2 regions of the Rhizobium sp. 05N49 genome follow, and region 2 is predicted to be linked to the other one. Evidence: predicted binding sites of a transcription regulator. Region 2 holds the regulator's gene; the other holds the start of a gene.

Region 1 (7,367 bases), on a different contig from region 2:
AACAAGGCGATCTCGGATTCGAAGTCGCTCCGCCGCGCCACGCTGATGCAGAAGGTGCCTTACTACACGACGATGGCCGGCGCCGAAGCCGCCGCCCAGGCGATCAAGGCGCTCAAGGCTGGAAATCTCGAAGTCCGCCCGCTGCAGAGCTACTTCTGATAATACCGTGAAGAGGCATCGCCTCTTCGCATTCATCTTCATCCATCGCCCGGAATACGGCCCGGAACTTGGTATCTTCGAAGCGGTTCCAATTCCAAAGCCAAGCCAAATGGCCTAGGAGTTGATACGCCGCTTAAATCGGATGGCCGAAAATGACTGAATATCCGTTCGATATTGATTACCCTTGGGTCGCGACCGACAAGGATGGCTTCCTTGCCACCTTTTTTACCGGCGGCGCTGGAGCAATTCCCCTGGCCGCGCTCCCAAACATGCATGCTGCATCCAGTGATTTGGAGGCAGCATTTTTACAGCTGCCTGTCGTCTCCGAAGTCAACCTGCTGGTAAGTTATCCGCGGCCTGATGACTTCGTAGCAACGGCAGAGCGAGGGCTTTTCGCCTACGATTGGGCAGATGTTCATCGGATAAAGCGCGATTACTCCGGGAAATACGAAAAGGTAGCAGCGCCTCAAAAACCCATTCGGATTGGAGATTTGCAGCCCTTTTTACAGGTCTTGGCGCGTCGCGCTATGATCAACCTCTCGTTTTTGAGTGCTGACGCAATAAGTATCGAAGACAATTTCAAACCTGACGAATTCATCGCTACCAATTCCTAGACATTGATAGCGTTCGCAATCTGCGACCCCAAATTGCAGACATGCGAACTTGATGTTAGCCTGCTCCCGAGCTGTATCGGGGGAGCAGCATGTCGAAGAACATCGTCATCCTGTTCGACGGCACGTCGAACGAGATATCCGCAGACCGCACCAACATTCTCCGGCTGTTCGGAACGCTGAAGCGCTCCGACGAGCAGATCGTCTATTACGACCCCGGGGTCGGCACGCTTGGCGCGGCAGATGCCTGGTTGCCCCTCTACCGCAAGTCCATTGAGGTCTGGGGCCTTGCCACCGGATGGGGTCTCGATGAGAACGTCAAAGGTGCCTACCGTTTCCTCGTCGAAAATTATGATGCCGGCATGCCCGATGATCACGGCGGCCATCCCGACAGGGACCGCATCTATATTTTCGGTTTCAGCCGCGGCGCCTATACGGCCCGGGTTCTCGCAGGTTTCATCCATGCCTTCGGGCTCTGCAGCAGATATCACCTGAACCTGCTCGACTACGCTTACAGAACCTATAAGGGCATTCCCGAACAGGAACAGCACGCAGATGGCGGAGATCCTTCATCTGCCTTCAAGAGCATGCGGCTCTATGAGCGCATGCTGCGCAACGATCGTCCGCCGATCAAGCTGCTCGGGCTGTTCGATACCGTTGCCTCGGTCATCGAAAAGGGCAAAGGGCGAATCCAGTTCAAGACGCACCCCTTCACCAGAAAGAACCCCAGTGTCGAATATGTGCGTCACGCCATGGCAATCGACGAACGACGAACGATGTTCCAGCCGGAATTGTGGACGCCGGATCAGGATTATCGCGGCAATCCTTTCAAGTCCGCAACCGCAAAGCAGGACTTCAAGGAAGTCTGGTTTGCCGGTGTCCATGGCGATATCGGCGGCGGCTATCCGGAGGCTGAAAGCGCTCAGATCAAGATACCGCTCGAGTGGATGATCCGGGAAACCGGGCCTGCGGGCCTGCTTTACGTTTCGCGCACGGTCAACAATATCGTCCTTGGCAGGAGCGACAACAGCTATGTCGAACTCAACGCCGCCGCACCGCTGCACGACTCGATGAGTGCGGGCTGGAAACTGCTCGAATATATTCCTCGGCGAGTCCCTGAAAACTCCTGGCGCAAACATGGCAACAGAGGAGGCATTTATCTGCCCCTCGAGGACCGGCGATTCATCCCCGATCGCGCAAACCTGCATGAATCCGTGAGAGTGCGCATGGTGACCGGATACAATCCGCTCAACCTGCCGAAGGATCCGGTCTTCGTTCCCTGAATCGAATTCTACGCTCAGTGAGCCAGAGCCTTGATCTGATTCATGTCTTGCCGGAAACGGGCAAGCTCGTGCGCCTTCCTGTCCTCGTCCGGAAGCCGCAACAAGTAGGAAGGATGCACCGTCACGAAAAGCAGCCGTCCTTCCTCCATCGCAATCGACCGACCGCGCACGTCTTCCAGTTTCTGCTTGTCGCCGGTCAGCGAGTAAAAGGCGGTTGCGCCCATCGCCACGATCAGCTTCGGCTTGACGAGATCGAGTTCCAGCTTCAGCCACCAGCGGCAATGCTGCACCTCGCCAAGATTGGGCTTCTGATGGATCCGCCGCTTGCCACGCGGCTCATATTTGAAATGCTTGACGGCATTGGTGACGTAAAGCCGTGACCGATCGATACCGGCCTGCGCAATGGCCTCGTCGAAGACCTTGCCGGCCGGTCCGACGAAGGGTCGGCCGGCAAGATCCTCCTGATCGCCCGGCTGCTCGCCGACGAACATGATGTCTGCATCGGCAGGTCCTTCGCCGAAGACGGTCTGCGTCGCCCTGGCATGCAGCGCGCAGCGATTGCAGACCGCAGCTTCCTCGCGCAACGCCTCCAGCGTCCCCGCCGGCGCCGTCTCCGGCATCGGCAGACGAGCCGCCGCTTCCTGAATTCGGTTGTGATAGGGGAGCGGCATCGTCGCCTCGCGCTCGGCCATGGCGAGTACCTTTGCTTCCGCATCGGCAATCAGGCCGGGAATGAGATCGGCCTCCGGCAGGTTCTTCCAGTATTTTTTCGGCATCTCCGCCTGCATGGCCTTCACCTTCAGCCGCGCCGGATTGAAGATGCTGGCATAGTAGGTGCGCCACAGATCGTCGGTCGCGTCAGTGATATCAGGCTTTTCGCAAGGCGCATCGCTCGTCGTCAGCCGCTCGCCATCCCAGGCGGCCGATCCCTTTGGCGTCGCGATCAGCCAGTCCATGTCGGTGAAGCGGCGCTGGAAGAACGGAGCCTTGCGCGCGACGATGTAGTGATCGGGCTCGAACCAGGCGATGAATTTACGCCGCCCGCCGGCAGGGGCCGCCACCTCCTTGAAGCGGACGAAGGCCGTCATCTTGTGAGCGTCGCGATGCACGCTCTTCTGCATCAGCCGGGCGCGCGACACCTCTTCATCGGATGCCAGCTCCAGCAGGTTCCGGTTTTCCTGCGTTCGCCAGAGCAGGCTGTAAAGCAGTGAGAAGCGCCTGGCATCGCTGTGGCAGATCACTGCCTCGGCCAAAGCCATGAAGGCCGGCGGTACGCTCATCGTCCTGGCATCGACGGGAGGATCTGGCGGCAAGGCATCACGCTGGAAAGCAAAACCCGGTTCGCTGCTTCTTTCATGCCAGTCGATTTCATCAGGCAGAATTCCGGCTGCGGCAAAGGCGCGAGCCGCCTTGCGCCACTCCTCGAAATTCCCCCTGCCCTCCAGAACGACACGGCGCATCATAGCAGCGACAATTGTTCGGGTTGCGGTTCGAACATGGCGCGCAGGTCCGGTCGATCGGCCAGGCGACGCGGCGTCCAGCCCTCGGCAGTGATGAAGGCCTGCACCTTGCGAAGGGAGACACCAAGCCGGGGCAGATCCTCGAGCCGCAACCGGCGCTGCCGCCTCTCCGTCAGGATCGCCTTCACCGTTTTGGTACCGAGCCCCGGAACGCGCAGGAGCTTCTCGCGATCGGCGCGATTGATATCGACAGGGAAGTCCTCGCGATGGCCGAGCGCCCAGGCAAGTTTGGGATCGAGATTGAGATCAAGCATGCCGCCCTGCTGTGACGAGGTGATCTCGTCGATGCCGAAACCATAGAAGCGATAGAGCCAATCCGCCTGATAGAGCCGGTGCTCTCGCATCAGCGGCGGCTTGATGAGCGGCAGGTTCTTCGAACTGTCGGGGATCGGGCTGAAGGCGGAATAATAGACACGTTTGAGACCATAGCTGCTGTAAAGCTGACCGCTGGTCGACAGGATCGTCGCATCATTGGCGCCGTCAGCGCCGACGATCATCTGGGTACTCTGCCCGGCCGGCACGAAGCGCTTGCGCCGCTTGGTCTGCAGCGTCGGCTCTTCCGCCGCCTCGATCTTCAGCCTGAGATCGCCCATCGAGCGGCGGATGCTGGCGGGCTTCTTCTCCGGCGCAAAACGGCTGATGCCGCTATCGGTCGGCAGCTCGATATTGAGCGACAGACGATCGGCATAGAGCCCCGCCTCCTCGATCAGATGTGGAGATGCCTCCGGAATGGATTTCAGGTGGATGTAGCCGCGAAAATGATGCGTGACGCGCAGTTCGCGCACGATGCGTACCATCTCCTCCATCGTATGGTCGGAAGAGCGGATGATGCCCGAGGAGAGGAACAGGCCTTCGATATAGTTGCGCCGATAGAATTCCAGCGTCAGCCAGACGACCTCTTCCGGCGTGAAACGGGCGCGCTCGACATTGCTGGACGAGCGGTTGATGCAATAGGCGCAATCGTAGATGCAGAAATTGGTGAGCAGGATTTTGAGCAACGAAATGCAGCGCCCATCCGGCGCATAGGCATGGCAGATGCCGGCGCCTTCGGTTGAGCCGAGCCCGCCGGAGGCAGTCGAATCCCGTTTGACCGTGCCGCTGGAGGCGCAGGATGCATCATATTTGGCGGCGTCGGAGAGGATCGCCAATCGTTCTCTAAGCGATTTCTTCATCATCTTGTTCACTAAATGTTCACGACGGCAAAATCAAGACGAAGAAATGAGCCTCCCTGCAAGTTCCCTTCAAAAGCAGGCACTTCTGCTGATGATAAAAAGCGGCGATACGAATTTTATGGAAATTGCGCGTGCCGATCTGCTATAAGCAATGAACTAGGTTTGTAACACGGTTCCGAAGTCCCCTTCGGGACCTGTTTTCTTTTGTGTCTGCGCGAACTGCGGATGCGGGGAGAGAAGGACGAAAAAATGGTTGATAAGGTACCGATGACACAGGGTGGTTTCGTCAAGCTGCAGGAAGAACTGCGCTGGCGTCAGCAGGAGGAGCGCCCGCGAATCATCGAGGCAATTGCGGAAGCGCGCGCCCATGGCGACCTTTCGGAAAATGCCGAGTACCATGCGGCCAAGGAAGCACAGAGCCATAATGAAGGCCGCATCACCGAGCTCGAAGACCTGACGGCGCGCGCCGAAGTCATCGACCTCTCCAAGATGTCGGGCGACAAGATCAAGTTCGGCGCCAGGGTGAAGCTCGTCGACGAGGATACCGAGGAAGAAAAGACCTACCAGATCGTCGGCGATCAGGAAGCCGATGTGAAGCAGGGTCGCATCTCCATCTCCTCCCCGATCGCCCGCGCGCTGATCGGCAAGGAAGTCGGCGACTCCATTGAAGTCAATGCGCCGGGCGGCTCGAAGGCCTACGAAATCCTTTCCGTTTCCTGGGGCTGATCGCCCTCGCCTTTCGCACGAGCAGCCAGTGCCGGACATCAGTGACGTCGAGATCATCGCGCCCAACCTGAAACGCCGGCTCTCCGGCGTCACGTCCACGATCGTTCAGCTCATCCCCTGCCAGATCCGGTTGGGGATCAAGATCGCCGCTCTCGGCCCTGGTCTTCCGCCGGAACTTCCGCGGTTGAAATGGCCGCAACTTGCCGGCCTCTGGCGCCCGCCTGCCGGGCACCGGCAGCGCGTCTGGCATGCGCGCCGCAACAACGAAATGGCCGTCGGCATCCTCATGCGCCACGTCCTGCGCATGCCGATGAAGCTCGTCTTCACCTCCGCCGCCCAGCGCCGCCACACCTCCTATACCCGCTGGCTGATCCGCCGGATGGATGCCGTCATCGCCACCAGCAGCCGCTCCGGCTCCTTCCTCAAGGTGCCGCATGTGATCATCCAGCATGGCGTCGATCTGACGCTTTTCCATCCACCCGAGGGGGCTGACGATACGATCGCCGCCGCCGGCCTGCCGGGTCGCTATCTCGTCGGCTGTTTCGGCCGCGTGCGCCATCAGAAGGGCACCGATCTTTTCGTCCAGGCGATGATTGCGCTGCTGCCGCAGCATCCGGACTGGACGGCCGTCATTTCTGGCCGCGTAACGCCGGAGCACACGGCGTTTGCCGACAAGCTGAAGGCCGATATCGCCGCAGCCGGTCTGACCGACCGCATCGTCTTCATCGGCGAAGTGCCTGATATCAAGGTCTGGTATCGCCGCCTGAGCCTCTATGTCGCCCCATCCCGCAACGAAGGTTTCGGGCTGACGCCACTGGAGGCCATGGCTTCGAAGACGCCGGTCGTGGCATCCGACGCCGGCGCTTACGCCGAAATGGTCGTACCGGGCGAAAACGGCGTCATCGTACCGCCCGGCGACGGCGACGCACTGTCGGCGGCCATCGCCACCTATCTTGCCGATCCTGCGCTGACTTCAGCTCAAGGCGAAACAGCACTCCGGCATGTGCGTGAAAACTTCGCGCTGGAAAAGGAAGCAACGGCCATCAACCGGATTTACCGGCAGCTTCTCGGCGCTTAGGCCGAGCCAGGTGACGGACATATCAGGAAGGCGGCGAGACGGAGATGTCGACCGCAAATAGAAACGACACGTGAAAACAAGAGCCTGAAGCGTGGCAAGCGAAACTGAAAGATCGCGACGCGCTTTGGACTACAGCTCGACGAGCCCGAGCTTCTTCACCTGTCGGATCGTCAGCATGGTGCGAACAGTATCGACATGCTCGTTCGCCGTCAGCACTTCGATGACGAAATCCTGGAAACGGGTGAGGTTTTGAGCCACGCAATGCAGCAGGAAATCGCTGTCACCGGAAACCATCCAGGCCTGGCGCACCAGCGGCCATTCGGCGGTGGCTGCAGCAAAGGCCTTCAGATTGGCTTCGGACTGGTGCTTGAGGCCGACCATGCAGAACGCGACGAGATCGAGCCCGAGCCTCGGGCTATTCAACATCGCGTGATAGCCTTCGATGACGCCCGCTTCTTCGAGTTTGCGCACCCGACGCAGGCAGGGCGGCGCTGAAATTCCCACCCTGTCGGCAAGTTCCACATTGGTCATGCGGCCGTCGGCCTGCAGTTCCCGCAATATCTTTATGTCGATAACGTCAAGTTCAGCGCGAACCACGCTCAGGCCTTTCTTTAATTCCCCGTGGGCAGCTTCTATATAAAGCAACGGAATACGCAAGAAAGTTTCAGTCCGATGACGGAATCTTGCACGGCGCCTGCATTTGCCTTGTTGGTAATGCAAGGCTGCCCTTGAATAAAAGCATTGGTCGTTCATAAATGGCGCAGGGATCGCGAAACGGCCTTATTCGCCTCTTAGCCGCCGCATCCTGCTAGCGAAAG
Region 2 (7,367 bases):
GCGGATCAGCTGGTTGTACTTGGCAAGGCGATCCGAGCGCGACAGCGAGCCGGTCTTGATCTGGCCGCAGTTGGTGGCAACTGCGAGATCGGCGATCGTGGAGTCCTCGGTTTCGCCGGAGCGGTGCGACATGACGGCGGTGTAGGCCGCCTTGTGCGCCGTGTTGACGGCATCGAGCGTTTCCGTCAGCGAGCCGATCTGGTTGACCTTGACCAGGATCGAGTTGGCGACGCCCATGCGGATACCGTCGCGCAGGCGAGCCGAATTGGTGACGAACAAATCGTCGCCAACCAGCTGGCACTTCTTGCCGGCGAGATCGGTCAGCGTCTTCCAGCCTTCCCAGTCGTCTTCAGCCATGCCGTCTTCGATGGAGATGATCGGATACTTGGCAGCGAGTTCTGCCAGGTACTCGGCCATGGCGCCTGGCTCGAGCGTGCGGCCTTCGCCTTCCAGTACGTACTTGCCGTCCTTGAAGAATTCGGTCGAGGCGCAATCGAGGCCGAGGCACATGTCGTCGCCCGGCTTGTAGCCGGCTTTCTCGATCGACTTCATGATGAAATCGAGGGCTTCCGGAGCGCTCTTTAGGCCCGGTGCGAAGCCGCCTTCGTCACCGACGTTGGTGTTGTGGCCCTGTGCCGCCAGTTCCTTCTTCAGCGTGTGGAAAACTTCCGAACCCATGCGGACGGCTTCGCGGATCGAATCTGCGCCGACCGGCAGGATCATGAATTCCTGGAAGTCGATCGGGTTATCGGCATGGGCGCCGCCGTTGATGATGTTCATCATCGGGACCGGCAAAAGGCTTGCGGAGGCACCGCCGACGTAACGGTAGAGCGGCAGGCCGGCAGCCTGCGCTGCAGCCTTGGCGACAGCAAGCGAAACGCCGAGGATGGCGTTGGCGCCGAGGCGCGACTTGTTTGGCGTGCCGTCGAGTTCAATCATGATCTTGTCGATCTGGATCTGGTTTTCAGCATCGATGCCGCCGATCGCGTCGAAGATTTCCGTGTTGGCAGCTTCGACAGCCTTTTCAACACCCTTGCCGAGATAACGCTTGCCGCCATCGCGGACTTCTACGGCTTCGTGCGCGCCGGTCGAAGCACCCGAGGGAACAGCTGCACGGCCCATGCTGCCGTCTTCGAGATAGACGTCGACTTCGACGGTGGGGTTACCACGGCTATCGAGAATCTCGCGGGCGATGATATCGGTAATTGCAGTCATGGTCTCTTCCTGCTCGGTGGGTGGATAAATCGTTTGAAATCGTCTTAATCGAAGGTGCGCAAATTACAATGCCGCAATTTTGCACGTTCAAGCAGCGCATCAGACGTGGCCTATAGCACATTCATGTCAGGGTTTTGAAGGGAACGGCAGTCGTCGGTCAGCATATCCCACCCATCGAAAGATGATAAACAGTCCATCCGGGCAGAATGTTGGCAGGCCGCCACCGTCGATAGCAACCCACGGCTGAAAATCCCTGGAATAGCCCCAATTTTGGACGGTTACATGCCCCTTGATTTCAGCCTTCGGTAACCATCCCGGCTTAATTTTAATACCCGTGTGAGATCCTCAGAAGTCAGTCGTTTCAGCCCTTGGGGCGATACGGAACGGCAGGGATGAAAAGCTGCAGCCTCGCGCCAAAAACAACCAGAACGCGATTTTATCGACTCTCTTGGCGGCATTTCACATGGGGCACAGATGAAACTCAATATTGCACGCAGCCTTGCCATTTTCGGTGCCGTTGTCATCCTCGGACTGGTGACCTCCATCGGCTTGCAGAACTACGCACTCAACATGCTTCGTGTGAACGGGCTGATGTATAAGCAGATCATCTACGGCAAGGATCTTGTCGCCGATATTCTCCCGCCGCCGCTCTATGTCATCGAACCCTACATGCTCGCGCTCGAAGCCGTCGAGCAGCCAGCCTCGGCAAAGGCCAATATCGAACGCATCCAAACGGTTCTGAAGTCGGCTTATGAAGACCGCCGCAAATATTGGTCCGAAACGCCGCTCAGCGCCGATCTCAAGCGCAAGCTTCTCGACAACGTTCTCGTCAAGGGTGACGCGTTCTGGCAGGTCATGAACGAGGAGGCGATACCCGCAATCCTGAAGGGCGACAAGGCCGCCATCGAATCGGCGCTCCCCAAGCTTGCTACGAATTTTCATGTTCACGAAACGGCCGTAAACGAACTCGTGGCGATGGCCAACGCCTTCCAGATGGACGCCGAAAAGCAGGCAGCGGATCAAACGGAACTGCTCTCCGCCGTTACGCTATCGGCCGCCGCGCTTTCCTTCGTGATTATCGTCGTCGGGCTCTACATGTTCCGCCGGCGCGCAATCGTGCCGCTATCGGCGATGCGCGATTATATGGCGGTGCTTGCGAGCGGCGACTATTCCCGCGAAGTTCCCTATGTCAGACGATCCGACGAAATCGGAGAAATGGCGCGCGCGGTCACGGTCTTTCGCGAATCGGCAGAAGAACGCAACGCTATACGCGCGCTGCAGGACGAGGAACGGCAGGTACAGATGCGCCGCGATGCCGAACTGGACGCATCGAAGAGCGTGGAGAATGCCACGCGCCAGCGCGTTATCGAAAGCCTGAGCGCAGGCCTGGAACGTCTCTCACGCGGCGACCTGACCGTGCGTCTCGACGAGCAGTTCGCCAATACTTACGAGAAGCTTCGCGAGACCTTCAACACCAGCATCATCATTCTTTCCGATGCCATGAAAGACATTTATGCCGCCACGAATACGGTCGGCGACAGTTCGCGCGAAATCGCGCTCAGCACCAATGATCTGGCACAGCGCACCGAGAGCCAGGCAGCTTCCCTCGAACAGGCGGCTTCGGCACTGGATCAGATCACGGTCACGGTGAAAAACTCCTCGGAGCGGGCCCATGAAGCCAATGCGATGATGTCAGCCACGAAGGAGAGCGCGGCGCATTCCGCCGAGATTGTTCGTGAAGCAGTGACTGCCATGGAGAAGATCGAGGACTCAGCGGTCAGGATCGGCGATATTATCAACGCCATCGATGAGATCGCCTTTCAGACCAATCTTCTGGCGCTCAACGCGGGTGTCGAGGCAGCACGCGCCGGAGACGCGGGGAAAGGCTTTGCCGTCGTCGCTCAGGAAGTCCGCGAGCTCGCCGGACGCTCCGCCAATCTCGCCAAGGAGATCAAGCTTCTCGTCGAGACGTCGTCGCGACAGGTTTCCGCGGGTGTTGCACTTGTCAACCGTACCGGCGAGGCACTCGGCGATATCGACCGCCAGGTGCTGCAGGTGACGGCGCTGATCGAAGCGATCGTGCGCTCGTCTTCGGAACAGTCGGTCGCGCTCGTCGAGGTCAACGCTGCCGTCAACCGGATGGATCAGGTGACCCAGCAGAATGCATCCATGGTCGAGGAAACGAACGCCGCATGCCAGGAGCTCGGCACCGAGGCGTCCCAGCTCGGGCGCATGCTCTCCCGCTTCGCACTGGAGGAAAAGCGCCCGTCCCGCGCGGCAGCCTGATGCCGCCCGCTGTTCAGGCGGCCTTGGCGATCGCGTCGAAGGCGAGAAGCTTCTCGAGAAGTCGCGGCATGTCCTTGAGGTAGACCATGTTCGGCCCGTCGCAGGGGGCGTTATCAGGATCCTGATGGGTCTCGATAAAGACACCGGCAACGCCGACTGCCACGGCTGCACGGGCCAGCGTCTCCACGAACTGCCGCTCACCTCCGGAGGTTTCCCCCTGCCCGCCAGGCTGCTGGACTGAATGCGTGGCGTCGAAAATGACGGGGGCGCCCGTTGCCGCCATGATCGGCAGTGAACGCATGTCGGAGACCAGCGTATTGTAACCGAAGGACGCACCGCGCTCGCAGAGCAGAATGTTCGGATTGCCGCTCTGGTTCAGCTTGCCGAGCACGTTCTTCATGTCCCAAGGCGCCAGGAACTGGCCCTTCTTGACGTTGATGACGCGGCCGGTCTTGGCAGCCGCGACCAGGAGATCCGTCTGGCGAGACAGAAAGGCTGGTATCTGCAGGATATCGACGACCTTACCCACTTCGGCGCATTGTTCTTCGTTGTGGATGTCGGTCAGAACCGGAATGCCGAGTTCTTTCTTGAGATCGGCGAAAACTTCCAGCCCCTTTTCAAGGCCGACACCGCGTTTGCTCGACAAGGAAGACCGGTTCGCCTTATCGAAGGAGGTCTTGTAGACGAGCCCGATGCCAAGCTTGGCGCAGAGTTCCTTCAATGTGCCGGCAACCATGAACGCATGATCGCGGCTTTCCATTTCGCAAGCGCCAGCAATCAGCGACAGGCGTGAAGCATTGGAGAAGGTGACCTTACCGGCGCCTTCGCCGACCGTCACCACGGAGTTGGTAGTAGAGCTCATGATGTTTCCTCAAAGGCGAAGAGTACGCCCTGGCCGGGCGCAGGCTTCACCAGAATACGGTTACCCTTGCGTGTATAGGTCACCCCGTTAGCAGCCAAATGCGCTTCTGTCACGGCCAGATCGCCGACAGCAAAGCGGATCGCCCGACCGCGCAGACCACGATCGGTATCCGACGTGGCAAGATCGAAATAAGCCTCCAGCCCTTCCGGGGTCATCAGGCTGATCTTTGCGTTTCCGGTGGGCACGTCCAGCCCGAAACTCGTGAGCTCAGTAGATGCGCCTTTTGCCACGGAGCGAACGAACTCACCGAAGGCTGTCGGCTCGGGGGCCGCGAGCGCGATCTCGGCAATGCCTGTGACACCATTGGCATGGGTCTCAAGCGCGGTCCGGTTGGCAGGAAGCGGATTGACGCGTTCGACTGCGAAGAGAAAGAAATCCGGTGCCCGCAGGTCGCCAGCGAAGGCGAGCCGGAAGCCGGCAATATTCTCCGTGCCATCCGGCATTTTAACAGGGCGCTCGAACTGCAGCACAGAACCGGCACTCATACTGTCCTTCACGAATCGAGCATGTTCGTGCTTTGCATCTGCCGTCGCAAAGGCAATCGCGGACAGTCCTTCGCTGCCGCAGCGGAAGCGAAAAGCCTGATTGCGGGCGGTGAACACATTGCCATCGTGTGCTGTCTCCTCGCTCTCTTCGACGCTCGCGACACCCAGGGGCTCCAGATAGGATTTGTCGGCAAAGAAAACGCAGGCATTTTCGGTCCCAAAAGGATGACGGGCATCCGGCGCCACAGTGAAACCAAGCTTGCCCAGTCTTTCGCGGGCAAGGTCGATATCGGTAACCGGCAAAACGAGATGATCGATTGCAAGCGTATCTTGGCTCATTAGGTCCCCTCCAACAGTCACAAGGAGATGTGCTTCAGCAGGTGTTGCGAGACAAGGCCGGGAAGGCCCGGGCGCGAGAAAAATAAAATTCTCACCAGAATGGACAGAAGTTTTACGAAAATTTAGCTACTTGCGGAACACATATGGAACATATAGTGTCCGTTCTGGATTTGTTTCAAGACTGGGGTGCACGCCATGCTTACGCGCAAACAACAGGAACTCCTTCTTTTCATTCACGAAAGGATGAAGGAGTCGGGCGTTCCTCCGTCTTTCGACGAGATGAAGGATGCGCTGGATCTGGCCTCGAAATCCGGTATTCACCGGCTGATCACGGCGCTTGAGGAGCGCGGCTTCATTCGCCGGCTTCCGAACCGGGCACGCGCGCTCGAAGTCATCAAACTGCCGGAGGCCTACAGCCCCAGCCTGCAGCCACGTCGCGGCTTTTCACCGAGCGTCATCGAAGGCAGCCTCGGCAAGCCGCAGCCCGTTGCAGCGCCGGCTCCGGCAAAGCCAGCGCCCGCTGCCGATAACGGCAACTCGGTCTCCGTCCCGGTCATGGGCCGCATCGCTGCCGGTGTGCCAATCTCGGCAATCCAGAACAATACGCATGACATCACCGTTCCTGCCGATATGCTCGGCTCCGGCGAACATTATGCGCTCGAAGTTCGCGGCGACTCGATGATCGAAGCCGGCATCTTCGATGGCGACACCGTCATCATCCGAAATGGCAGCACCGCCAACCCGGGTGATATCGTCGTTGCCCTCGTCGACGACGAGGAAGCAACACTCAAGCGCTTCCGGCGCAAGGGTGCATCGATTGCGCTCGAGGCTGCAAACCCTGCCTATGAGACCCGAATTTTCCCACCGGATCGAGTGAAGGTTCAGGGAAAGCTCGTCGGCCTCATTCGCCGCTATCACTGACCGGTGACTGGCTTGCGTCTGCGAATGTATCGCTGCGCCAGTCATAGGCGCGGTGGCGCATCCAGGGGCGTTGCAATGGGCCGAATGCGGTTGCGACATCGATTCCACTATCTGTGAAGCGAAGCTCGACAGAACCTGACTTGCGCAGCGTCTCGGCGGTAAAGAGCAGCGCGCCGGAACGGCAACGGTCGAAGCGCAATCGGACAGGAGTTACGACAATATCGGCCGTATCGCAGGCCGGCCCCAGATAGGCAGCGTTTTCGATGACAGTCAGTTTCTTTCCATTGCCCAGCAAGGCGGTACACCAGGCGCGCTTTTGGCAAGAGAATCGTGACGTTGGGCTGATGGCGAGTGCCTGCCTCATTGTCTCTCTGGCTTCATTCTGTTGATCGGTTGACAGCTGCAATCTTTTGCCATCGGACACGGTGGGTGTGTTGGTGGCTTGAAGCATAACCGGCTTCTGATGCTCTTCGATGGCAAGTGCCCTCTGCCATTGTTCGAAAATGAAGGCTGGCGGCTTTTCACGGTTTGAAGCCATTGCCTCTCCGTCGATTAGAGCGACCAGGCTGCCGTCTTCCGAGATGGTGACGTCGGGCATCGCTTCTGATGGAAGCAACACAACAGCGAACGTTGAAACAGTGATTATTACGGTTCCGATATGCCGCAACCGGGTTCTGAGCAAGGTCAGCAACAGGAAGCCGAAGACGGCTGCCGGAAAGTACCAGCCGGGTAAGCGGGCAACATCTATATTGCCGCCCCACCCCGCCACCGCCTTTGCAATGGCGATCACCAGGTCGAGCCCGAACCCTGCCACCGGCCATAGCCAGCCATCCAGACCAAAAGGCATCAGCAGCATCGCCAGCATGCCGGCCGGCATGACGATGAATGAAATAACCGGCATGGCCGCGAGATTTGCCGGCAGGCCATAAGCAGTCAGCCGGTGGAAATGTTCGATCGAAAACAGCGCCGTCGAGAACCCACCGATGAGAGACGTCAGGAAAATGCCGCCGAAGAAGCCGCCGACCATGAAGAAAGGTTTCATGATCGGAAGTTTGGCAAAGGCATTTTCCCGCATCGGCCGCCCTTTCCAGAGGTCGTATCCGGCGACCAGGGCAAGTGTTGCGGCGAAAGACATCTGGAAGCTCGGTCCGAGCACTTCCGATGGTGAGACCGCGAGGATCACGAGAGCCGACAGCGCC

Evidence for each region. The regulator LexA, encoded in region 2, represses DNA repair genes until DNA is damaged. The targets are predictions, from matches to a motif close to TGTTCNNNNTGTGTTCNG.
Region 1: AC1DF8_RS03235 (putative DNA modification/repair radical SAM protein) is a predicted target of LexA. The motif match lies at 4,751-4,768, and genes of this name have one in related genera.

The regions. Positions count from the first base shown of each region.
Region 1 is NZ_JBFTME010000001.1:632,220-639,586, forward strand. It holds gene carB (carbamoyl-phosphate synthase large subunit) at 1-159, shown strand, start outside; gene AC1DF8_RS03220 (hypothetical protein) at 312-773, shown strand; gene AC1DF8_RS03225 (T6SS phospholipase effector Tle1-like catalytic domain-containing protein) at 863-2,053, shown strand; gene AC1DF8_RS03230 (UdgX family uracil-DNA binding protein) at 2,068-3,513, opposite strand; gene AC1DF8_RS03235 (putative DNA modification/repair radical SAM protein) at 3,513-4,745, opposite strand; gene greA (transcription elongation factor GreA) at 4,995-5,471, shown strand; gene AC1DF8_RS03245 (glycosyltransferase family 4 protein) at 5,500-6,549, shown strand; gene AC1DF8_RS03250 (Lrp/AsnC family transcriptional regulator) at 6,679-7,146, opposite strand.
Region 2 is NZ_JBFTME010000006.1:362,744-370,110, forward strand. It holds gene eno (phosphopyruvate hydratase) at 1-1,215, opposite strand, end outside; gene AC1DF8_RS15390 (methyl-accepting chemotaxis protein) at 1,690-3,501, shown strand; gene kdsA (3-deoxy-8-phosphooctulonate synthase) at 3,515-4,363, opposite strand; gene AC1DF8_RS15400 (VOC family protein) at 4,360-5,247, opposite strand; gene lexA (transcriptional repressor LexA) at 5,443-6,168, shown strand; gene AC1DF8_RS15410 (ComEC/Rec2 family competence protein) at 6,149-7,367, opposite strand, start outside.